DNA from 4 places in the Streptomyces sp. NPDC107454 genome. Region 3 is predicted to be linked to each of the others. Evidence: riboswitches for the same ligand, from Rfam matches in the RefSeq annotation. Region 3 holds a riboswitch; each other region holds the start of a gene.
The links. Region 3 has a riboswitch for cobalamin ahead of nicT (Nickel transporter NicT). Riboswitches for the same ligand answer to the same signal wherever they lie in the genome.

Region 1 (5,588 bases), on a different contig from region 3:
ACCTCGGACTTCGTGCGCGGGCGCTTCGGTTCGAAGGGCCTGTCCCTCGCCGTGGCCGTGACCGGCATCCTCGCGACCATGCCGTACATCGCGCTCCAGCTGGTCGGCATCCAGGCCGTCCTGGACGTGATGGGCGTGGGCGGCGGCGAGAACACCAACTGGTTCGTGAAGGACCTTCCGCTCCTCATCGCGTTCGGCGTGCTGGCCGCGTACACCTACTCCTCGGGGCTGCGCGCCCCCGCCCTGATCGCGTTCGTGAAGGACACCCTGATCTACATCGTGATCGCGGTGGCCATCATCTACATCCCGATCAAGCTGGGCGGGTTCGACGAGATCTTCAAGGCGGCGAGCGACAAGTACACGGCGGCGGGGGCGGGCGGGCTCGTGCCCGCCGAAGCGGGCCAGTGGACCTACGCCACGCTCGCGCTCGGATCGGCGCTCGCGCTGTTCATGTACCCGCACTCGATCACGGCGACGCTCTCCAGCCGCAGCCGTGAGGTGATCCGCCGCAACACCACGATCCTTCCTCTCTACTCCCTGATGCTGGGGCTGCTCGCCCTGCTCGGGTTCATGGCGATCGCGGCCGGGGTCAAGGTCACCAACGGCCAACTCGCCATCCCCCAGCTCTTCGAGAACATGTTCCCGGACTGGTTCGCGGGGGTGGCCTTCGCGGCGATCGGCATCGGAGCGCTCGTGCCGGCGGCCATCATGTCCATCGCGGCCGCGAACCTCTTCACCCGCAACATCTACAAGGACTTCATCAAGCCGGACGCGACGCCGCAGCAGGAGACCAGGGTCTCCAAGCTGGTGTCGCTGCTGGTGAAGGTGGGCGCGCTGGTCTTCGTCCTGACGATGGACAAGACGGTCGCGATCAACTTCCAGCTCCTGGGCGGCATCTGGATCCTCCAGACCTTCCCGGCGCTGGTCGGTGGCCTGTTCACCCGCTGGTTCCACCGCTGGGCGCTGCTCGGGGGCTGGGCGGTGGGCATGCTGTACGGCACGCTCGCCGCGTACGGGGTCGCCTCTCCGACCCAGAAGCACTTCGGCGGCAGCTCGAAGGAGATCCCGGGCATCGGGGAGATCGGCTACATCGGTCTGACGGCCTTCGTCATGAACGTCGTGGTCAGCGTCGTCCTCACCTTCGCCCTCCGCGCCTTCAACGCGCCGGACGGCGTCGACGAGACGTCTCCGGAGGACTACACGGCGGATGCGGGGGACGCGGGCGTCGTGACGGAACTGCCTCCGGCCACGGCGGGTTCCACCCACTGAGCCCGGGGCTGCGCCCCCGGACCTCCGGTGGGTTCTTCGGCTGCGGGCCCGGTGGGGGCTTCTCGCGCAGTTCCCCGCGTCCCTAAAGGCCCGGGGCGCGGGGAACTGCGCGCCAAGCCCCCACGCACCCGCAGCCGCGCAACCGCACCAACAACCCCCCACGGGCCGTCGGACATAAATCCGGCGGCCCGTTCCCGCGTCCTGTTGCACACTCACCGGCATGGACATCCGCATCAGACACGCCCACCCCCACGAATACGACCGCATCGGCGAGATCACCGCACAGGCCTACCTCGGCGACGGCCTGCTCGACTTCGGGGAGAACGACGAGTACCTCGGCGAACTGCGAGACGTGGCGAAACGAGCCACCGCCGCGGAGGTCCTCGTCGCCGTGGACCACGACCGCATCCTCGGCGCCGTGACCTTCGTACCGCGTGGCGGCCCCATGGCCGACATAGCCCGCCCCGGCGAAGCCGAGATCCGTATGCTCGCCGTCGCACGCGAGTCCCGCGGCCGAGGTGCCGGCGAGACCCTCGTCCGCGCCTGCGTCGACCACGCACGCGCCACCGCGGGCTGCGTACGCGTCGTGCTCTCCACCCAGCGCACCATGCATGCCGCCCACCGCATCTACGAACGCCTCGGCTTCACCCGCACCCCCGACCGCGACTGGAACCCCCTCCCGGAGCTCGACGACATCACTCTCCTCACCTACGAGTTGACACTCTGACACCGGCACGACACAACATCTGGTGGTGTCACCGCAGCCCGGCACAAGATGTATGCTCATGCTCGCTGTCGCCGCAGGGGAATCCGGTGCAAATCCGGAACTGTCCCGCAACGGTGTACTTGTACGTGTTCGCACACTCGCGCCCATGTACTCGCGTCAGTCCGAGGACCTGCCGACAGCGCGCCCGGCCATCCGGCCCGGGTGCATGACGTCCGGGCCTCGCGGAATGGGCCGGTGGACGCGACGCCGCGTGCGCTCGTGAGCTGCCCTGCCCTCCGCCAGGCCCCGTGCCGAGCGAGGGAGAGCCCCAAGTGACCATCGCGCCAGCCGACCCGGCTTCAGCTACCGCTTTCGCACAGCAGGAGCGGAAGCAGGTCCCGGTGGAGACGGACGGTCCCGGTACCACTCTGCTGCGTACCCTGACCGACCTCACCGCCGACCTCCCCGGCGCCGACCCCGGCCGGGTCGCCGCCGCCACGCTGCGCGGCCGGTCCGCGCACGCGGACGACACGGAGCTGCGCGAACTGGCCACCGAGGCGGCCGCGGGCCTCATCTCCGAGGACCCCGTCTACTCCCGGCTGGCGGCCAGACTGCTGACGATCAGCATCGCGGCGGAGGCCGCCTCGCAGGGCGTCACGTCCTTCTCCGGGTCGATCGCCGCGGGTCACCGCGAGGGCCTGATCGCCGACCGCACGGCGGAGTTCGTCCGGCTGCACACGGCCCGGCTGGACGCGCTGATCGACATCGACGGCGACGACCGCTTCGGCTACTTCGGCCTGCGCACCCTGCACAGCCGCTATCTGCTCCGGCACCCGATCACCCGCAAGGTCATCGAGACGCCCCAGCACTTCATGCTGCGCGTGGCGTCGGGCCTGGCCGAGGACGACACGAACCGGGCCCTGGACGAGGTCGCGGCGCTCTACGGGCTCATGAGCCGTCTCGACTACCTCCCCTCCTCCCCCACGCTGTTCAACTCCGGTACGCGGCACCCGCAGATGTCGTCCTGCTACCTCCTCGACTCCCCGCTGGACGAGCTGGACTCCCTCTACGACCGCTACCACCAGGTGGCCCGCCTCTCGAAGCACGCGGGCGGCATCGGTCTTTCGTACTCCCGGATCCGTTCGCGCGGTTCGCTGATCCGCGGTACGAACGGGCACTCAAACGGAATCGTCCCGTTCCTGAAGACCCTCGACGCCTCGGTCGCCGCGGTGAACCAGGGCGGCCGGCGCAAGGGCGCGGCCGCGGTCTACCTGGAGACCTGGCACTCCGACATCGAGGAGTTCCTGGAGCTGCGCGACAACACCGGTGAGGACGCCCGCCGTACGCACAACCTGAACCTCGCGCACTGGATCCCGGACGAGTTCATGCGCCGGGTCGACGCCGACGGGCAGTGGTCCCTCTTCTCGCCCTCCGACGTGCCCGAGCTGGTCGACCTGTGGGGCGACGAGTTCGACGCGGCGTACCGCGGGGCGGAGGCGGCCGGCCTCGCCAGGAAGACCATCCCGGCCCGTGACCTCTACGGCCGCATGATGCGCACCCTCGCGCAGACCGGCAACGGCTGGATGACCTTCAAGGACGCCGCCAACCGCACCGCCAACCAGACGGCGGAGCCGGGCCACACCGTCCACTCCTCGAACCTCTGCACCGAGATCCTGGAGGTCACGGACGACGGGGAGACGGCGGTCTGCAACCTCGGCTCGGTCAACCTCGGCGCCTTCGTGGTCGACGGGGACATCGACTGGGAGCGGCTGGACGAGACGGTCCGTACCGCCGTCACCTTCCTCGACCGTGTCGTCGACATCAACTTCTACCCGACCGAGCAGGCCGGCCGGTCGAACGCGAAGTGGCGGCCCGTCGGCCTCGGCGCGATGGGTCTGCAGGACGTCTTCTTCAAGCTGCGCGTCCCCTTCGACTCCCCGCAGGCCAAGGCCCTCTCCACCCGGATCGCCGAACGGATCATGCTCGCCGCGTACGAGGCCTCGGCCGACCTCGCGGAGCGCAGCGGCCCGCTCCCGGCCTGGGAGAAGACCCGTACGGCCCGTGGCGTCCTGCACCCCGACCACTACGGCGTGGAGCTGACCTGGCCGGAGCGCTGGGCGGCCCTGCGGGAGCGTATCGCCGCAGTCGGCATGCGCAACTCCCTCCTCCTCGCCATCGCGCCCACCGCCACCATCGCGTCCATCGCGGGTGTGTACGAGTGCATCGAGCCTCAGGTGTCCAACCTGTTCAAGCGCGAGACGCTCTCCGGTGAGTTCCTCCAGGTCAACTCCTACCTGGTGGACGAGCTGAAGAAGCTCGGCGTGTGGGACGCGCAGACCCGCGAGGCGCTGCGCGAGTCCAACGGTTCGGTGCAGGGCTTCACTTGGGTCCCGCAGGACGTCCGCGACCTGTACCGCACGGCCTGGGAGATCCCGCAGCGCGGCCTGATCGACATGGCTGCCGCCCGCACCCCGTTCCTGGACCAGGCCCAGTCCCTGAACCTCTTCCTGGAGACGCCGACGATCGGCAAGCTCTCCTCGATGTACGCGTACGCCTGGAAGTCGGGCCTGAAGACGACGTACTACCTGCGCTCCCGCCCGGCGACCCGTATCGCCCGTGCCGCCCAGGCGCAGGCCCAGCCCGAGAAGACCATCCCCGTGCAGGCGATCCCCGACGAGGACGCCGTCGCCTGCTCCCTTGAGAACCCCGAGTCCTGCGAGGCCTGCCAGTAATGAGCTCCACCGAGAAGAACCTGCTCGACCCGGGCTTCGAACTCACCCTCCGCCCCATGCGCTACCCGGACTTCTACGAGCGCTACCGGGACGCCATCAAGAACACCTGGACCGTGGAGGAGGTCGACCTCCACTCGGACGTGGCCGACCTCGCGAAGCTCTCGCAGGGTGAGCAGCACATGATCGGCCGGCTGGTCGCGTTCTTCGCGACGGGCGACTCGATCGTGTCGAACAACCTCGTGCTGACCCTCTACAAGCACATCAACTCCCCCGAGGCGCGCCTGTATCTCTCCAGGCAGCTGTTCGAGGAAGCGGTCCACGTCCAGTTCTATCTGACCCTGCTGGACACCTACCTTCCCGACCCGGAGGACCGCGCCGCCGCCTTCGACGCCGTCGAGAGCATCCCCTCGATCCGTGAGAAGGCCGAGTTCTGCTTCAAGTGGATGGACTCGGTGGAGAAGCTGGACCGCCTGGAGACCAAGGCGGACCGACGTCGCTTCCTGCTCAACCTCATCTGCTTCGCCGCGTGCATCGAGGGCCTCTTCTTCTACGGCGCCTTCGCGTACGTCTACTGGTTCCGCAGCCGGGGTCTGCTGCACGGTCTCGCCACCGGCACCAACTGGGTGTTCCGCGACGAGACGATGCACATGTCCTTCGCCTTCGAGGTGGTGGACACCGTGCGCAAGGAGGAGCCGGAGCTCTTCGACGACCAGCTCCAGCAGCAGGTCACCGACATGCTGAGGGAGGCCGTCGAGGCCGAGCTGCAGTTCGCGCGCGACCTGTGCGGTGAGGGTCTGCCGGGCATGAACACCGACTCGATGCGCCAGTATCTGGAGTGCGTGGCCGACCAGCGTCTGCAGCGTCTCGGCTTCGCCCCGGTG
Region 2 (5,588 bases), on a different contig from region 3:
GGACCGTCCTGGACGGCGCTCTCGTCGGCCTCACCAACCCCAAGGGGCTGGTCTTCTTCGCGGCGGTGCTGCCGCAGTTCGTGGACCACTCGGCGGGCCGGGTGCCCATGCAGATGCTGGTGCTCGGTCTGATCCCGATCTCCATCGGGCTGGTCACCGACACCCTGTGGGGGCTGACGGCGTCGGTGGCCCGATCCTGGCTCGCCGGTTCGGACCGTCGGCTGTCGCTGATCGGGGGCGCGGGCGGCTGCACCCTGATCGGGCTCGGGGTGACGGTGGCGTTGACGGGTCGCGCGGACTGAGTCCTCCGGTTACGTGTTACGCGGCTACGTGGGTTACGCGGCCACGGTCCCGAAGCGGATGTCGTACGACGCCGACGCGCCGGACAGCGTCCGGAGCAACCCCTCCGCCTCCGCCACCACCTCCTCCCGCTGGACCTTCGTGAGCCGGCCGAAGGGTTCGATGGTGAGCACGTCCCCCTCCTGTCGCCACAGGCCGCCCAGGAAGCCGTCGACGAGCAGCGTGCAGTACGCCTGGTTGCCCGCCCAGTTGCGCCCTTTGAAACCGGCGGGCACCACCCGGGAGCGGTCGGCGTGCGAGAGGAGCAGGTTGTCGAACTCGGGCAGGAAACGAGGCGGGGCCGGGGTGTCGGCGTCGGGGCGGGGCGCGTCGGGGAGGTCGAAGAGTTCGACGCCGTTCTCGTCGCGGAAGGTGAGCAGTCGCGGGCGGAGTCGTTCGAAGGCCTCGCGCAGCCGGGTCAGCCCCGCCCAGGTCTGCATGTCCTTCACGGAGGCGGGGCCGAACGCGGCGAGGTAGCGCAGGACGGCCGCGTCGGGGCCCGGGGACGGCTCGGTGGGACGGCCCAGCCAGTGTTCGGCGGTGGTCAGCGCGACCTGGCCGCTGCGGCCCCACAGTCCGCGCGGGGTGACCTGGACGAGCGGCAGCCGGCAGCGGGCGGCGACCGAGAGCGCGAAGGGGTCGGCGTCCGGCCAGTGCACGAGCAGTTCCTCACGCAGCTGTTTCATCGTGCGCGGCTCGGCCTCCACCAGTTCCCGGGCGATCACGGCGAGCCGGTCCAGGTCGACACCCGCGAGCCCCTTGCGGAAGGTGTTCAGCTCCCGGTCGCGGGCCCCCTGCACGAGCGGTCGCAGGGTGAGGGCGTCGTCGGCGGTGTGGGTGTGGATGGTGGAGCGCAGGGTCACGATGCGGACGACGGCACGGTCCTCCATGGCCGTCGACAGCTCCTCGGGCCGGAACCCTTCCAGTCGGGCGGCGAGGGCGTGGTACGGCGGCTTCACGTTCTGCGCCTGAAGACCCACGAGGTGCCGGACGGCGTCCGTGACGCCATGCCCGGCGGAGCGGTGCAGGAGGAGCTGGCGGGCGAGGGTCGCACGGTTGAGGGCGCGGGGGTCGAGTACGGGTGCGGGGTGGGCGCCGATACCGCGCCTCCTGGCCCCACCCCCACCGCCCACCTTCCCGCTCCCGCTCCCGCTCCCGCTGGCGCTGCCGTCCACGCCGCTCGTCTTCGTCTTCGCCGTCGCCCTCGTCGTCATGCCGTGCACGCTAACGGGGCTTGCGGACACCTTCTGTCCGCAAGCCGTGGGGCCCTCCACGGGCACGCCCGCCCGGACGGTACGCCCACTGCCCGCCCGCGACATTTGACCCGTATATCCTTCTCCGTGATCACAGCGACGTACCTGCGACTTGGGAGGCAGCCGCAATGTCCGAGCGACGCCCCCGTCCGACCGCCAAGAACGGCAGAAAGCCCGTCTGGCGACGCGCCCTGAACCCGCCGGCCGCGACCGGCGTGACACCGCCGGCGCCGCGCGCCGACCCGCCGGAGCCGGAACCCGCCGTCGCCGACAGCGTCGTACAGGCGGCCCTGTACCGCGACGGCGTACGGGTCTCGACCCCCACCTCCCTGGCCGACACCTTCCGAGAGCTGCGCGACCAGCCGTCCGGCATGGCATGGATCGGCCTGGCCCGCCCCACGGAGGCCGAACTCCTCTCCCTGGCGGCCGAGTTCGACCTGCATCCACTCGCCGTCGAGGACGCGATGGAGGCACACCAGCGTCCGAAGCTGGAGCGCTACGGCGACACGCTCTTCGTCGTCCTGAGCGCGGCCCGCTATCTGGACGCGGCCGAGGAGGTCTACTTCGGCGAACTGCACGTCTTCGTGGGCCCAGACTTCGTGATCACCGTCCGGCACGGCGCGGCACCGGACCTGTCGGCGGTGCGCCGCCGCATGGAGGACACCCCGGAGCTGCTGAAACTCGGCCCCGAGGCCGTCCTCTACGCGATCCTCGACTCCGTGGTCGACGGCTACGTCCCCGTCGTCACCGGCGTCCAGAACGACATCGACGAGATCGAGACCGAGGTCTTCCGCGGCGACCCCGAGGTGTCCCGCCGCATCTACGAACTCTCCCGCGAAATGGTCGAGTTCCAGCGCGCCACCCGCCCGCTGGTCGGCATGCTGCACGGCCTGATGGCGGGTTTCGCCAAGTACGGCACCGAAGAGGAACTCCAGCGCTACCTCCGCGACGTCGCCGACCACGTCACCCACACCAGCGAACGCGTCGACGGCTTCCGCCAGGCCCTCACCGACATCCTCACCGTCAACGCCACCCTCGTCACCCAGCAGCAGAACGCCGAGATGCGCGCACTGGCGGAGGCGGGCTTCGAGCAGAACGAGGAGATCAAGAAGATCTCTTCGTGGGCGGCGATTCTGTTTGCTCCCACACTGGTTGGAACTATTTACGGCATGAACTTTGAGAACATGCCGGAGCTGGGATGGCACTTCGGATACCCCTTTGCGATCGGCCTGATGGGGGTGGTTTGCGCGAGTTTGTACGTGATTTTCAAGCGGCGGGACTGGCTCTAGCCCCTCGCACTACGCTCAGTTCCTGTTCACACTTTGCTCACGCATCTACTGCGGATCGAGCGAGGATCGGCCGTGGGGAGTCCCTGGGGAGAGGTGATGCGGGTGATCTCCTCATCCAGCCTCATCTGAGCCTCTGACCTGGTCTTTCGAGCACTCTTCAACGCTGGGGAGAATCTGGGGAGAATTGAATGACACTCTCCCCTTCCACCCCGACGCAATACCCTGGCGGGCTCCCCTACTCGCCGATTTCTGCCGAACTGACTACCCCTACGACACATCACAGACAGTGACGACAATGTGCTGTCTCGCCGCCCACATCATGAGGCGGACCACGTTCACCTTGCCCACGCCCACGGAGTCGACGTCGAGTGACGATCGGTATCCGAGAGAGCTCCGTAGAAACGTCAATCGGTCTGGATGCGCGCTCATCGCGCCCTGCGCGGCGGGGTGAAGGCGTAGAGATCGAGGATGTCGGGGCAGGGAGCGATACCGGGGCCGCCGGCCTGTACCCAGGCGGCGACGTCCTCGGTGGCGTCGGGGTCGTTGACGAGGCCGAGCCAGACCGGGCGGGCGCCTGCGGCACGGGCGGCGGCCGAGGGCTGGACGACGATCACGTTGGCGTGTTCGCACACGTCGAGACAGTCCGAGACACGCACGGGAACCTCCTCGGCCAGGCGTGCCACCTGCCGGTCGTGGTCCACGCCGGTGACTTTCGGGGTCCCGCAGCAGCAGTCCCGGCAGACCACGACCCGGCACGGCGCCGGGGCTGCGGGAGGGTGCGGGGCACGTCCGTCTTCTTCAGATCGCCGTCGAGGCATTGATCGTCACCCTCCTCTCAGAGGGAGACACGTAGCGGATCGCGGGGGCGCGGAGGTGCACGGGCATGCCTCGGGGGTCGGGGCTCGTACGCGGAGCCTGGCCTACGGACGTCCCTCCGCGCCGGAGCGCGAAGGTGCCAGCAGGTTTTCGGACTCGGGTTCGTCCGGCCGGGGCGCCTTCCCGGTCTCCCAGTGGCTCGCGTGCCCCGCCCGTCCCCCTCACCGCTGCGCGTCAGTTCCGGATTCGCACCGGATTCCCTGGCCTCGGGTGTGGCTCGACTGGCCTGATGAGGCTATCAAGTCCGTCGTACGGTCAGACCGTGCGATCGGTCACCGGGTACGGCACGAACGTGCTGCTGTTCTGGTCGATCCGCAGGGGCCGGCCGAGCGGCGGCGCGCCCCGCTGGGGGCAGTCGAGGCGTTCGCAGACGCGGCAGCCCATGCCGATGGGGGTGGCGGCTGAGGCGCTGGTGAGGTCGAGGCCGTCGGCGTAGACCAGGCGGTGGGCGTGGCGGATCTCGCAGCCGAGGCCGATGGCGAAGGTCTTGCCGGGTTCGCCCCAGCCGCCGCGGTGCCGGGTGATCGCGCGGGCCGTCCACAAGTACCGCTGCCCGTCGGGCATTTCGGCGATCTGGACGTGGATGCGGCCGGGGGCGGCGAACGCCTCGTAGACGTTCCAGAGCGGGCAGGTGCCGCCCGCCCGGGAGAAGTGGAAGCCGGTCGCGGACTGCCGCTTGGACATGTTGCCAGCGCGGTCGACCCGGACGAAGGAGAAGGGAACTCCGCGCAGCCGCGGGCGTTGGAGGGTGCTCAGGCGGTGGCAGACGGTCTCGTAGCCGAGGCCGTAATGGTCGGTGAGGCGTTCGATGTCGTAGCGCGCCTCTTCGGCCGCCGTGTGGAAGGCGGTGTACGGGAGGATCATCGCGGCGGCGAAGTAGTTGGCGATGCCGATGCGGGCCAGGGCGTGGGTGGGGGTGCCGGGTTCGAAGTCCTCGGCGGCCTGGCGGTCGAGTTCGTCGCCGTATTCGAGCAGGGCGAGCTGGGTGGCCATGCGGAAGGCGCGCTGGCCGGGGCGGAGCCGGGTGGACAGGTGGAGGGTGCGGGTCGGCTCGTCGAAGTGGTGAAGGCGTTCGCCGGGTTCGGCGGTCAGCCGGACGCCATGGCGGTCGGTGAGGCGGGTGGCCAGGACGCGGAGGACATCGCCGGGGCGGATACCGATGTCGCGGGCGAGGTCCTCCGCGGCGAGGTCGGTGTCGTGGAGGTAGTTCTGGCGGCGGTAGAAGAAGTCGCGGATCTCCTCGTGCGGCGAGCGCGGCTGGTCCGGGTCCGTGCCCCGGCTGTCGGCAAGGTGTTCGGCGAGGCGCTGGTTGCGGCGGCCGAGGTCGACCAGGACCTGGGCGACGCCGGGCAGCCGGGCCGCGAGGTCGGCGAGGTCGGCGGCGGAGACGCGGGCCTCGGCGAGTTCCCCGGCCAGTGCCTCACGGAGGTCCGCCACCAGCCGGGTGGTGTCGCGTGCGGAGAAGAAGCCGGGGTCGACGCCGAACGCTTCGGTCAGGCGCAGCAGGACGGGCACGGTCAGCGGGCGGGAGTCGTGCTCCATCTGATTGAGATAGCTCGGCGAGATCGCGAGGACCCGGGCGAGCTCGGCCTGGCTCATCCCGCGTTCCTCGCGCAGACGGCGCAGCCGGGCGCCCGCGTATGTCTTGCTCACCGCGATCCTCCCAGTCCGTGATGCGGTCAGCGTACGTGATCGACCGATCCTGCGACCCTTCGCAAACTTGGCAAAAGAGCGGTTGAAGATTCGCAGAAGTTGGCATGCATCCACGCTTGATGGCACTCAGTGCCAATGTCAGAGTTTCAGTGCGGCCCGCCGGACCCCGGCGATCACC
Region 3 (5,588 bases):
TCGCGGTCGGCGACCTCCGGGCGGGCTCGACGAAAAGAGTGGCCACCGCCGTCGGCGACGGCGCCGGCGCTGTCTCCTCCGTCCACGAGGCACTCGCCGGCGACTGACTCGCCCCTCGGCGGCCGCCGGGGGTTTCACCTCTGTTGATACCGAGGGGCCGAGTCGGCGCCCGGAGGGACACCTCGTACCGGTCGCCTGCCACCGCTGCCGCGAGGCCTCCCGAGGAGAGCTGACACCGGGGCGGTCGCTGACGGTCGCCGCATGTCCTCGTGCCGCGCTGCCGACCACTCTCGCGCGGGTGGCGACTTCGGCGGCTCCGAGGGTGACGAACGCGCCGTTCGGAGTGTGGACGGTGAACTTGCCCGGGGGGCGACAGCCTCGGAGCCGGGCTGCCGCCGACGTCTTTCAATAATGGGCAGCCGGCCGGTGGTGTCGAGCAGGCGGGTGGGCCCTCGGCGGTCCACCCCGTTCAGAGGTGCCAGACCATCTCCAACCAGCCGTCGTCCATGACACCGGCCGAGGGCTGACGGGGCGAAGCAGCCTCTCGGTAGGCATCACGGATAGGAGGTGGCGCGGGCGACACGGGCGTGAAGCAGACGGGGCGATGATTCGAAACCGTGGCGGGAGTAGGCCGGGACCGCGCGGGGGCTGGAGTGCACGGTGACGCGTTCGAGCCCGAGCTCCCGAGCGCGATCCAGGACCGCGTCGATGAGCCGGCCGCCCAGGCCGCCATCGCGTTCGCCGGGAACGACATACACGCACTGCAGGTCGCCCGATGCCCGCTGCAGGGCACGCGGGCTGGGCACCCGCGGGAGGACCGCCAGCCAGGCCATGCCGATGATCACCTCATCGCGGACCACGACCATGCAGCGATGCGACGACGTGTTCTCCCTCGCCCACGTGACGAAATGCCCCACGAACTCCGCGCGCCCGGTGACGGGAGCGTCTTGGTTCTCCAGGACCCACTGCCATCGGAGTTCAGCGACGACGTCCAGTTCATCGGAGACGACCGGACGGATGACGACGTTGTTGTCCACCCGCGCATTGTGCGGTCGTCCGGCCGCCGCCGTCATCACCGCAACGCGGCCCCACACCCACCACGCTCCGCACCCCGCCACCCCGGTGCGGGCGCTGAACACCGCCTTGGCCCGCATACCGTCCTGCCCGAACAACCGCGCCCGGTCGGCTTGAACAGCATCTGGTCCGGGTCGCAGCCGACCCTGACCTTCACGACCGGATGAGTCCCCGGCCCAGCCTTCGGCAGCCGGTTACTCAGAGCCAGTCCTTCCGCTTGAAAATGAAGTACAAACTGGTGCATACGACCGCCATCAGGGCGATTGCGAAGGGGTATCCGAGCACCCAGTGCAACTCCGGCATCTCCCTGAAGTTCATGCCGTAGATCGTGCCGACGAGGGTCGGGGCGAAGAGGATCGCCGCCCAGGAAGAGATCTTCTTGAAGTCGTCTACCTGGGGGCGCTGACCTGCGGCGATGCCGCATTCGCTGTCTATGACCTGCGTCGACGTGTCTTTCGCGGCCTTTCGGGCTCATGCCGCGTTGTGCAGTCGATTCTCCCCACGCGCTCCCCAGGGCCGCTCAAACTCCCCAGATTCTCCCCAGAGGAGCGGCTCGTCGCAGAGTGCAGGAGACGGTGTTGTGTTGTTTGCGGTGCAGGGGTCCCTGCGCACAGTACGTTATCGACGGACCCGCGCCCTCTGACTGCGTGCTGGTCGATGGGCGGCTTCGCCACAGCCGAACTCGATGTACATCTCAAAGGGCGTGACGCCGGAAGACGACTTGTGCGGCAGGCGCCGGTGGTCCGTGTGGCCTCGGCATGGGCTCCGGTTGTCAGTGGAGTAGGTCCCGATCCCGCGCCCTTGTGGAAGGTACCCCTCGCGGCCCTTTCCAAGGGCCAAGGCGCCATCGAGCGCGTCGGCCCGATCGTCGCGGCGCTACTCACAAGCACGTCCGACAGCGTTCCCCTCAATCTCGTTGACGAGATCGCTCCTGTGCTCCGCGAAGCGACCGTCATCAGCGTCAATGCACTCGGCTATGCGGTACGGCTACGGCCCGCACCCGACGTCGCCATGGCACTGCGGCGCACTCTGCACGGACATAGGCAAGACTGCCGCAGAGAAGGAAGAGAAGGAGCGGACAGCCGCCTTCAAGCACGCTGCGGGCATCCGATGAGGAGATAGGGCGTTTTTGCTGGCTACGGTGGCGCCGTTTGGGACCACCTGGGAGGTCAAGGACCTGGTGGGTCCCTGCGTTGACGGTCACGGTGCCATAGCCGGCCTCAGGGCCGACGGCTCGGCCGGATCGCCCGCCCGGCTCAGCTGTCCTCGGGGACGCAGTGACTCAACAGGGCGGCGGCGATCGGGTCGACGATCCGGTAGCGGACCACCCGCCCGTCCTTCTCGCCCGCCACGACACCGGCGGCGCGCAGCAGCCGCAGGGCCTGGGACACGGCGGGGTCGTTCATGCCGGTCGCGATCGCGAGGTCCGAGACGGCGAGGGGGCCTGCCCGGTGCAGGGTCATGAGGAGGGCCAGGCGTCCGGGGTCGGAGAGCAGGGAGAACCGCTCGGCCCAGGCGCGGACATGGCCGGGCTCGCCGATGGCCGCGATGGCATCGCAGACCCGGTGGCCGTCGATGGTGCGGCGGTCGGCCCGCTCGGCGGGGACGAGGTGCATGGGGACATCCTCGCAGGTAGCCGGATGTGATCTTGCATACCTGCGCGGCTGCGCAGCTATGCAGTGATGAGTGGTCCCCCCTACGGTGGGCGGGCCGTGGTGTTCGGGAAGACCGGTGACAGCCCTTCGAGGTTCGAGGGGTTCAGGCCGGAGCGGCCCTCGCCACTGTGATCGGGGAGTTTCCGTCCCAGTTGTGCATGGTCACTGTCCGCCGCCCGGCGGACGGGAAGGCCGGGACGGACACGCACACACCCGTAAGCCAGGAGACCGGCCACGGCACTTCACGAAGTGATCCACGAGGTGCTGGAGCGTGACCGTATGACCCTGCCCACCGTGCCCACCACCTTTCGCTGGCGACGCGAGGACACCGTCCGTACCGCCGGGCTCCTGGCGGTGATCGCCGCGCTGCACGTAGTGGCGTTCGGCGTCCTGTTCCTGCTCGTCGCCCCCGGGCACTACGAGGTCGGCTCCAAGGCGTTCGGGGTCGGCCTCGGGGTGACCGCGTACACGCTCGGCATGCGGCACGCGTTCGACGCCGATCACATCGCCGCGATCGACAACACCACCCGCAAGCTGATGGCCGACGGCAAGCGGCCGGTGTCGGTCGGGTTCTGGTTCGCACTCGGCCACTCCAGTGTGGTGGTCGTCATGGCCGCCCTGGTCGCGGGAGGCGCACAGCTCGCCGGCACGCTGCTCAACGACGACTCCCGCACCCACCAGACCCTCGGTGTCGTCGGCACGACCGTCTCCGGGACCTTCCTCTATCTCATCGCCGCCCTCAATCTCGTGGCGCTCGCCGGCATCCTGCGGGTCTTCCGGGCGATGCGCTCCGGTACGTACGACGAGGCCGCCCTCGAACAGCACCTGGACTCGCGGGGGCTGATGAACCGTGTCCTGGGCCGCTTCACCAAGTCGATCACGCGGCCCGGGCAGATGTTCCCGCTCGGCTTCCTGTTCGGCCTCGGGTTCGACACCGCCACTGAGGTCACCCTGATGGTGATGGCGGGCAGCGGCGCCGCGGCCGGACTGCCGTGGTACGCGATCCTGTGCCTGCCGCTGCTGTTCGCCGCGGGGATGAGCCTGTTCGACACGCTCGACGGCACCTTCATGAACTTCGCCTACCAGTGGGCGTTCTCGAACCCGGTGCGCAAGGTGTTCTACAACCTCACCATCACCGGCCTGTCCATCGCGGTCGCCTTCCTCATCGGCACCATCGAACTGGTCGGGGTGCTGCACGAGAAGCTCGATCTGCGCGATGCCGTGACCGGTTGGATCGCCGGCCTGGACCTGGACAACGTCGGTTACCTCATCGTCGGCCTGTTCGTGGTCGTCTGGGCGGCGGCGTTGGCGTACTGGCGGCTGGCCAGGGTCGAGCAGCGATGGGCGGACCGTCTTGCAGACGGCGGCTGACCGCGGACGGCGGAACCTCGCTGTCTCGGTCCGTGGGTGAGAGCCGTGAACCGGACGGTGTCCGCGTCCGGCTCATGAGAGGAGGCCGAGCTCGGCGGGGCAGGAGGCGGCAGTGGTGCTCGTGCGCGGGCGGGGAGCGGGGCCCGCTCTCCCCATGACAGCATGCGGGGTGTGAGCGTGTCCCCGGCGGTACGGAGCCTGCGCGCGGCGGTGTTCGCCGCGCTCTGCGTGCTGCTTGCCGCCGGGGGTCACGCGCTGGCCACGGGCGCGGCGCCCCCGGTGTGGGTGCAGGCCGCCGGGTTCGTGCCGGTCTTCGGGGCCGGGTGTCTGCTGGGCGGCCGAGAGCGGTCATCTGCGGCCATCGGCGCCGGGACGTTCACCACCCAGGGCGGGCTGCACCTCGGGTTCGAGGCAGCGCGCCCGCACGCCACTATGGTCATGCACGGCATGCGCATGTCCCACACTCACGCGGTCACCCCACATGCCACCGCCGCGCACGTCGCGGCAGCCCTGGTGCTGACCTGGTGGCTGCGGCGCGGAGAGGCCGCGCTGTGGTCGCTGTTGCGCCGGGCCGCCGCGCTGGTACCGGGCCTGCCGGCCTGGTGGCGGGTGAGCGGCGGGGCACGGCTGGTGCCGGACGCGCTCGATGCCGTACGACTGCGGCGGCGCGCCGACGGCTCACGGCCGCCCGGACGTCCGCTGCTCCGGCACGCGATGCCGCGACGCGGGCCGCCGGGGACTCCGTACCCCATCTGACCCTGACACACCTTCCCCGTACGGAGATCGCCCACCCATGTCCCGAGCAAGCACCACCCTGCGCCGCGCCGCCGCGGTCACCACCCTGGCCGCCGTCGGCGTCCTCACCGCCGCGGGCATCGCCTCGGCCCACGTCACCGTCCACCCCGAGAGCTACGCCAAGGGCGCCACCGACGGCGTTCTGACCTTCCGGGTCCCCGACGAGGAGGACACCGCGAGCACCACCGAAGTGCAGGTCTTCCTGCCCACCGACCACCCCGTCCTCGGCGTTCTCGTCTCCCCGCGGGACGGCTGGACCGCCAAGGTGACGAACACGAAGCTCAAGACGCCCGTCAAGACCGACGACGGCACCATCACCGACGCCGTGTCCGAGATCACCTGGACCGGCGGGAAGATCGAACCGGGGCACTACGAAGACTTCGATGTCGCCTTCGGCCAGCTGCCGGAGGACACCGACCAGCTCACCTTCAAGGCCCTCCAGACCTACTCCGACGGCAAGGTCGTCCGCTGGATCGAGGAGGCCGAGAGCGGCGGCAAAGAGCCGGAGAACCCGGCGCCGGTCCTCAAGCTGACGGCCAAGGGAGCGACGGACGAGGGCGCCGCACCGAGCGCCTCCGCCTCGACTGCGAAGGCTTCCGACGCCTCCGGAACAACCGCGGCCAGCAGTGACTCCACCGCACGTGGACTCGGGATCGCCGGGCTGGTGGTGGGCGTGCTGGGCCTGGCCGCGGC
Region 4 (5,588 bases), on a different contig from region 3:
GAGCGGAGGCATGCGGTGGCCGGGGGCGAGCCGGTACCCGCCGTAGCGGCCGCGCACCGATTCGACGGGCACGTCGAGGTCGACCAGGTGGTCCACATACCGGCGCACGGTGCGTTCGTCGACGTCGAGCCGCTCGGCGAGTTCGGCGGCTGTCCTGGTGCCGCCCGACTGCAGGAGCTCCAGCAGGGTCAGCACGCGAGCTGTGGGCCTGGGCATGTTCAGAAGTGTGCCCGCAATACCGGGCGGAATGTGTCCGCTATCCCTCATAGCCTCCGTGCGTACACATCCCACCGAACGCACCGGGAGATCATCGTGAACCTCGTCTCGATCCGCGTCATCACGGGCGACGTCGCACGCCTCGTCGACTTCTACGAGCGCGCGACCGGCACCCGGGCGAGCTGGTCCCACCAGGACTTCGCCGAGCTCAGGACGGCGTCGGCCACTCTCGCGATCGCCGGCGTCCGCACCGTGCCGCTGTTCGCGCCGGACGCCGCCCGTCCGTCCGACAACCGTTCCGTGATCATCGAGTTCCTCGTCGACGACGTGGACGGCGTGTACGAGAACCTGACCGGCTTCGTGGAGGAGTTCGTCAACAAGCCCACCACCATGCCTTGGGGCAATCGTTCGCTGCTGTTCCGCGACCCCGACGGCAACCTCGTCAACTTCTTCACCCCGGTCAGCCCCGACGCCGTCAAGAAGTACGCTTCCTGACGGCGCCGGGGCGGGGCTGCCGGGCTGGGCTATGCCACGAAGGTGACCCCTCGCGCCGTGGTCATGAGCGGCGTGCGCGGCGGGACGCGTACACCGCCCCGGCACCGAGGGCGACCACCAGGGCCGCGCCGCCCGCGAGGGTGCCGACCGGCGCGCTCGCACCCGTCTCCGCCAGCGGCGGCCCGCTGTCGCTGGGCGACGGCTCGGGGGTGGCGGGCGGCGTCGACGCCAGCGGGGGCACGTCCGGCGTCGTGGGAGGCGTGGTGGAGGGCTTGGGGCTGGTCGGGGGCGGGGTCGTCTCCTCGGCGGGAGGCTGTCCGCCGGCGGGAGTCGTGGGCGTGACCGGGGTGGCGGGAGTCGTCGGGGTCGACTCCGACGGCGTCGGGGTGGGCGAGTCCGACGGGCCGGGGGCGCACGGCTTTTCGCCTCCGTTCCACGCCGCTATGAGGTGGTAGGGGGTGACGACGTTGTCGGGCTCGTAGGGCACGGGGCCGTGTCCCTCCCCCGTCTTCCCGTCGTAGGTGATGTCATCGCCGTACAGGTCGATCTGGCCGTAGCAGTCCGGCGTCTTCACGGAGAGCTTCTGCCAGGTCCGCTTCGCGTCGTCCGTACCGGCGACGTCGTCGGCGGTGAGGTAGACCGTGGCCTTGTCGACCAGGCTCTGGTGTCCGGAGACGTACCAGTTCGGCCCTTCGGTTGTGTATTCGGCGAGGGAAACGGGGTACTTGCAGCCCTCCCCGACGGTCTGGCCGGGAGCCAGCCGGACCTGGACGCTGCCGGGAACGGTGTCCCATTGGTGGAAACCGCCCTGCGAGGTCCAGTCGGCGCCCACGACGTTTCCGTCGGCGCCGACGATGCGGTACTGGACCGTGGCGGACTCGCACGCCCCGGCGGTCGTGGCACTGGCCACCCCCGCGCAGAGCAGGGGCACGGCGGAGGTGGCGAATGCGGTTGCGGCGAGCACAGCCAGAGTTCTGGAGTGTTGCGAACGCGACAAGATGAGCCTCTGTGAAATCGAAAGTGTGGGAGGTGATGACGCGCGAGTGACCGACGCGGACGGCAGAACCGGATGACCCGACGCAAGAACCGGCGGCAGGCATGCCGCCCAGGCCACTCGTGTCGCTTCGCTCACTTCAGACGCGGCGAAGCGAGCTGGATTCTTCCAACCTTTAACAACTCCCGTCAATTCTTCACCGGTTGACCACTTCCTCCACGGAACACACCTTCGAGGGCAGGGGACTTACGAGACCGTGGAAACGCGAGAGGCCCCCGGAGGGTTCCGGGGGCCTCACTCGTGCGGTGGGTGGTGTCAGCTGGGGACGGCGACCCGTCCGCTCGCGGCGGCCTTCACCGGCTTGGGATTCAGCAACCGCTCGGCCAACTCGCCGAAGACCAGGCCGAATCCGCCCCACAGCACGGTCTGGATGGCCAGTGCGGAGAGACGGAACCGCCACAGCAGGGTGGCCGGGAAGTCCTTCGGCACCTCATTGATGACCGGCAGGAACGCGTACGCCAGACCGATCACGACGGCGAAGGCGGCCACCGCGCCGACGGTGGCGTACCAGGTGCCGATCCTGGGTGCCAGCCGCTTGCCCAGGATGGTGGCGGCGATCGCGAGGAGCACGCTGAGCACCATCATCAGGAAGTACAGGGTGGTCCGCTTGCCGATGGTGTCGGGGTTGCCGACCGACGGCGGGTTGGCCGGGTACTTCAGGAACGGCACGACGTACACGGCCAGCAACGCGCAGCCGGACAGCAGCAGCGCGGTCGCCCGCGGGCTGAAGCGGCCGACGCGGCCGAGCGCGAAGGCGAAGGCGAGCGCGGCGATGCCGCCGAAAGCGACGCCGTAGACCAGGACGCCGGTAGCAAGACCGGCGGTGGACTGCAGAGAGCGGGAGACGATCTCCATCTCGTGCTCGTGGGAGTGGGCTTCCTCGAAGCTGATCGCGCTGTCGACGTTCGGCTCACCGAGGAAGTAGGCGGCAACCAGGGCGAGCAGGCCGGCACCGAGGCCGGCCAGCATGCCCCGCACGAGCAGATTTCTTACCGTTGCGGAGTTCATGGCAGTGCTGCGGGTCCCCTCGGTCAGTGGCAGGGGAAGCCGAGAAGGTGACGGGCGTCGTGTACCCACTCATGGACGTCCGAGCCGGAGACGACGGAGGTGGCGCCCTGTTCGGCACCGACGAAGTACAGCAGGACGAGCATCAGAATGCCGAAGAAGACCGCCCACGGAGCAATCGCCTTGAGCGGCAGCTTCGCGGGAACGACAGGGGTGGTGGTTGTCGGCTGGGCGACGGTCTGCGCCATGGCAGGACCTCCTCGGGAGTTCGCGTCCCATCTCGGTGGTGCACTGGACGACGGCTACGGGTCTGACTCACAAGAGGTCCCAGCGGGCTGGAGCCTCTCGTTCACAGTGGCGCGACCGTGCCGGTTTCCCACCGGCTTCCGTCTTGCCGTCATCGATATCGCACCGACCGTACCGCGTGTCGGGTGCGGGGCCAAGACCGCGCCACCTGGCGTGATCTTCCTCTCGCACCAGGTGGCCGGTCCCCTGTGAACAGCGGGTCAGCGGTGGCGGAACCAAGCTGAGTTCGGGCCCTGGCCTCGCTCTCAGACCGAGGGGGACCGGTCCGCGTCCTGGGGCTCGGGCGTGTCCGCCGTACGACCGAGCTTCTGTGCCTCCTCCAGCGTGCGAGCCCCGCGGAGAGGGGAGAACGTGAGCCAGAAGGAGACAACGAGGTAGGAGATCCCGACGGCCCACAGGGCCGTACCGGGTGACAGGGCGTCGGCCAGGGCGCCGCCGACGAGGGCCCCCAGGGGCAGCGTTCCCAGGGCGACAAGGCGGTAGCTCGCGGTCACCGCGCCGATCTGGTGCTCCGGCGGAATCGCCTGCCGCAGGCTGACGGCGAACACGTTGAACAGTGCGACGCCGAAGCCGTTCACCATCATGGCGACCGACGCGAGCACCGCGACGTATCCACCGACCTGGCTGACGGCGGGTACGAGCAGCAGACCCACCGCGGCCAGCACCGCGCCCAGGGCCAGCACACCGCCGACGGCCCACCGTTGGGTGAGCCGAGTGGCGCAGAGCGAACCGATCAGGGCCCCCACACTGCCGATGCCGGTGATCACGCCCACGACGGTGCCGCTCATGTCGAGATCACGGACGGCGAACACCAGGAAGACGGTCAGGAAGGCCTTCTCGTGCAGGTTCGACAGGCCGGCCTGAACGCACAGGTCCCGGATCGGGCGCAGGGACCACGTGTAGCGGAGCCCGGAGCCGATCGCCTTCAGCGCCGACTCACGTGGCTGTTCGGGGGCCTTGACGCCGCGCAGCAGCAGACCGCTCACCGCGGCACCGGAGGCGCACGCGGCGGCCACCGTCAGGGTCGGTGACACCCCCAACTGGCCGACGAGGAAGCCGGCCGCGGCGGGACCGGCGAGGGTGCTGACCGAATACGTCGCCTGGTGCAGGCCGTTGGCCGCGGCGATGGAGTTCAACGGCAGGAGCCTGGGCAGCGTGGACTGGTAGGCGACTTCGTAGAAGACGGTGGCGATACCGATCACGGCGGCGGCGACGACAAGTTGGCCGAAGTTCAGCCCGTCGGCCGCCTGGAACGCGGCGAGCACCGCAAGCGCGGCGCCCTGGGCGACACTCGCGGTGACGAGGGTGCGGCGCGGCGGATACCGGTCGACCATGACACCGGCGATCAGCGAGAGCACCACGACGGGGACGAACTGCACCGCCGAGACGAGTCCCACGCCCGTGCCGTCGGCGTGGAGATAGGTGACCGCGATCAAGGGTAGGAGAAAACTGGTCAGCTGTCCGCCGAAATGCGCCGAGGTTTCTCCGAGCCAGATGTTGCGGAAGTCTTTGTTGTCCGCGATCAGGATTCGAATATCCTTGTCGAATATGGCCACCGCAACCCCCGGTCAAGTCTTCATGAAAAAAATCACGGCAACGCTAGCATGGCGCACCGTGGTCCGCTAGCGTGCGGGTGGATGTCGTTGTTGCACCCCATTCACGGTAACAGGAGTCGCGGAATGTACGACCATTCAGGACTTACCGCCGAGGAAGTCGAACTGCTCCCGTCCGAGGAAGATGTCCGGCTTTACTCGGAGCGTGGCTGGTATTTGTCCGAGAAGCTGCTCACCGACGCCGAAGTGGACGCCCTGACCGACGCGAGCGAGCGCTACTACGCTGGTCAGCGCGATCGGGAGCTTCCGACACGACCGGACCGGCTGGCCGACTGGACCCCCGCCGACGGAGATGTCCAACGCAACAACGACTACATCCACTACCAAGACGAAACGATGAGGAAAATCCTGAGGAAACCCATCGTCGGGGCGGTGGCCGCCCGCTTGGCGCAGACGCCTGGAATACGCGTCTTCCAGGCCACGCTGATCTACAAGCCGCCCATCGCCGAGGAGAAGTCGAACATTGTCTCCTGGCACTTCGACAAGTATTTCTGGCCCACCTGCTCCTCGGACGAAATGCTCACCGCCTTCATTCCGTTCCACGACTGCACCGAGGAGTCGGGCACGATCACCATGGTGAATGGAAGCCACCGCTGGCAGCATCGGCACGGCGCCGCCCGGCCGGTCGGTGATCCGCGGGACGTGGGGCGCGACTATCTCCTGAACGGAGACGCGGAGCGAAACGGCGCCGTGGCCGAGAAGGTTCCGGTGCACATTCCCAAGGGACACATGACCTTCCACCACTGCCTTCTCTACCACGGCAGCGGCGCCAACCGCAGTCCGCGGCCGCGCCGGGCCATCTCGTTCCATCTCCAGGACGGGACGAACGCCTACCGCGACCACACCCTGTCCGACGGCCGGCAGGAGCCCTACAAACACGACTTCCTGGTCCGCAGGAC

Region 1: it holds a riboswitch for cobalamin, as region 3 does, so the genes downstream of both, ACZ69M_RS21825 (ribonucleoside-diphosphate reductase subunit alpha) here and nicT (Nickel transporter NicT) in region 3, are expected to answer to the same signal.
Region 2: it holds a riboswitch for cobalamin, as region 3 does, so the genes downstream of both, ACZ69M_RS40415 ((2Fe-2S) ferredoxin domain-containing protein) here and nicT (Nickel transporter NicT) in region 3, are expected to answer to the same signal.
Region 4: it holds a riboswitch for cobalamin, as region 3 does, so the genes downstream of both, ACZ69M_RS10635 (CbtB domain-containing protein) here and nicT (Nickel transporter NicT) in region 3, are expected to answer to the same signal.

The regions. Positions count from the first base shown of each region.
Region 1 is NZ_JBVJPA010000008.1:212,213-217,800, forward strand. It holds gene mctP (monocarboxylate uptake permease MctP) at 1-1,269, shown strand, start outside; gene ACZ69M_RS21820 (GNAT family N-acetyltransferase) at 1,490-1,996, shown strand; cobalamin riboswitch at 2,049-2,187, shown strand; gene ACZ69M_RS21825 (ribonucleoside-diphosphate reductase subunit alpha) at 2,308-4,707, shown strand; gene ACZ69M_RS21830 (ribonucleotide-diphosphate reductase subunit beta) at 4,707-5,588, shown strand, end outside.
Region 2 is NZ_JBVJPA010000020.1:14,647-20,234, reverse strand. It holds gene ACZ69M_RS40430 (LysE family translocator) at 1-302, shown strand, start outside; gene ACZ69M_RS40425 (winged helix DNA-binding domain-containing protein) at 336-1,553, opposite strand; gene ACZ69M_RS40420 (magnesium and cobalt transport protein CorA) at 1,721-2,881, shown strand; gene ACZ69M_RS40415 ((2Fe-2S) ferredoxin domain-containing protein) at 3,307-3,699, opposite strand; cobalamin riboswitch at 3,822-3,998, opposite strand; gene ACZ69M_RS40410 (short-chain fatty acyl-CoA regulator family protein) at 4,013-5,410, opposite strand.
Region 3 is NZ_JBVJPA010000015.1:46,082-51,669, reverse strand. It holds gene ACZ69M_RS35015 (FAD-dependent oxidoreductase) at 1-107, shown strand, start outside; gene ACZ69M_RS35010 (GNAT family N-acetyltransferase) at 555-1,154, opposite strand; partial or broken gene ACZ69M_RS35005 (CorA family divalent cation transporter) at 1,273-1,470, opposite strand; gene ACZ69M_RS35000 (ArsR/SmtB family transcription factor) at 2,331-2,690, opposite strand; cobalamin riboswitch at 2,771-2,980, shown strand; gene nicT (Nickel transporter NicT) at 3,009-4,100, shown strand; gene ACZ69M_RS34990 (hypothetical protein) at 4,263-4,856, shown strand; gene ACZ69M_RS34985 (YcnI family copper-binding membrane protein) at 4,894-5,588, shown strand, end outside.
Region 4 is NZ_JBVJPA010000004.1:95,396-100,983, reverse strand. It holds gene ACZ69M_RS10655 (helix-turn-helix transcriptional regulator) at 1-216, opposite strand, end outside; gene ACZ69M_RS10650 (VOC family protein) at 313-711, shown strand; gene ACZ69M_RS10645 (hypothetical protein) at 773-1,675, opposite strand; gene ACZ69M_RS10640 (CbtA family protein) at 2,021-2,773, opposite strand; gene ACZ69M_RS10635 (CbtB domain-containing protein) at 2,797-3,018, opposite strand; cobalamin riboswitch at 3,054-3,202, opposite strand; gene ACZ69M_RS10630 (MFS transporter) at 3,322-4,632, opposite strand; gene ACZ69M_RS10625 (phytanoyl-CoA dioxygenase family protein) at 4,756-5,588, shown strand, end outside.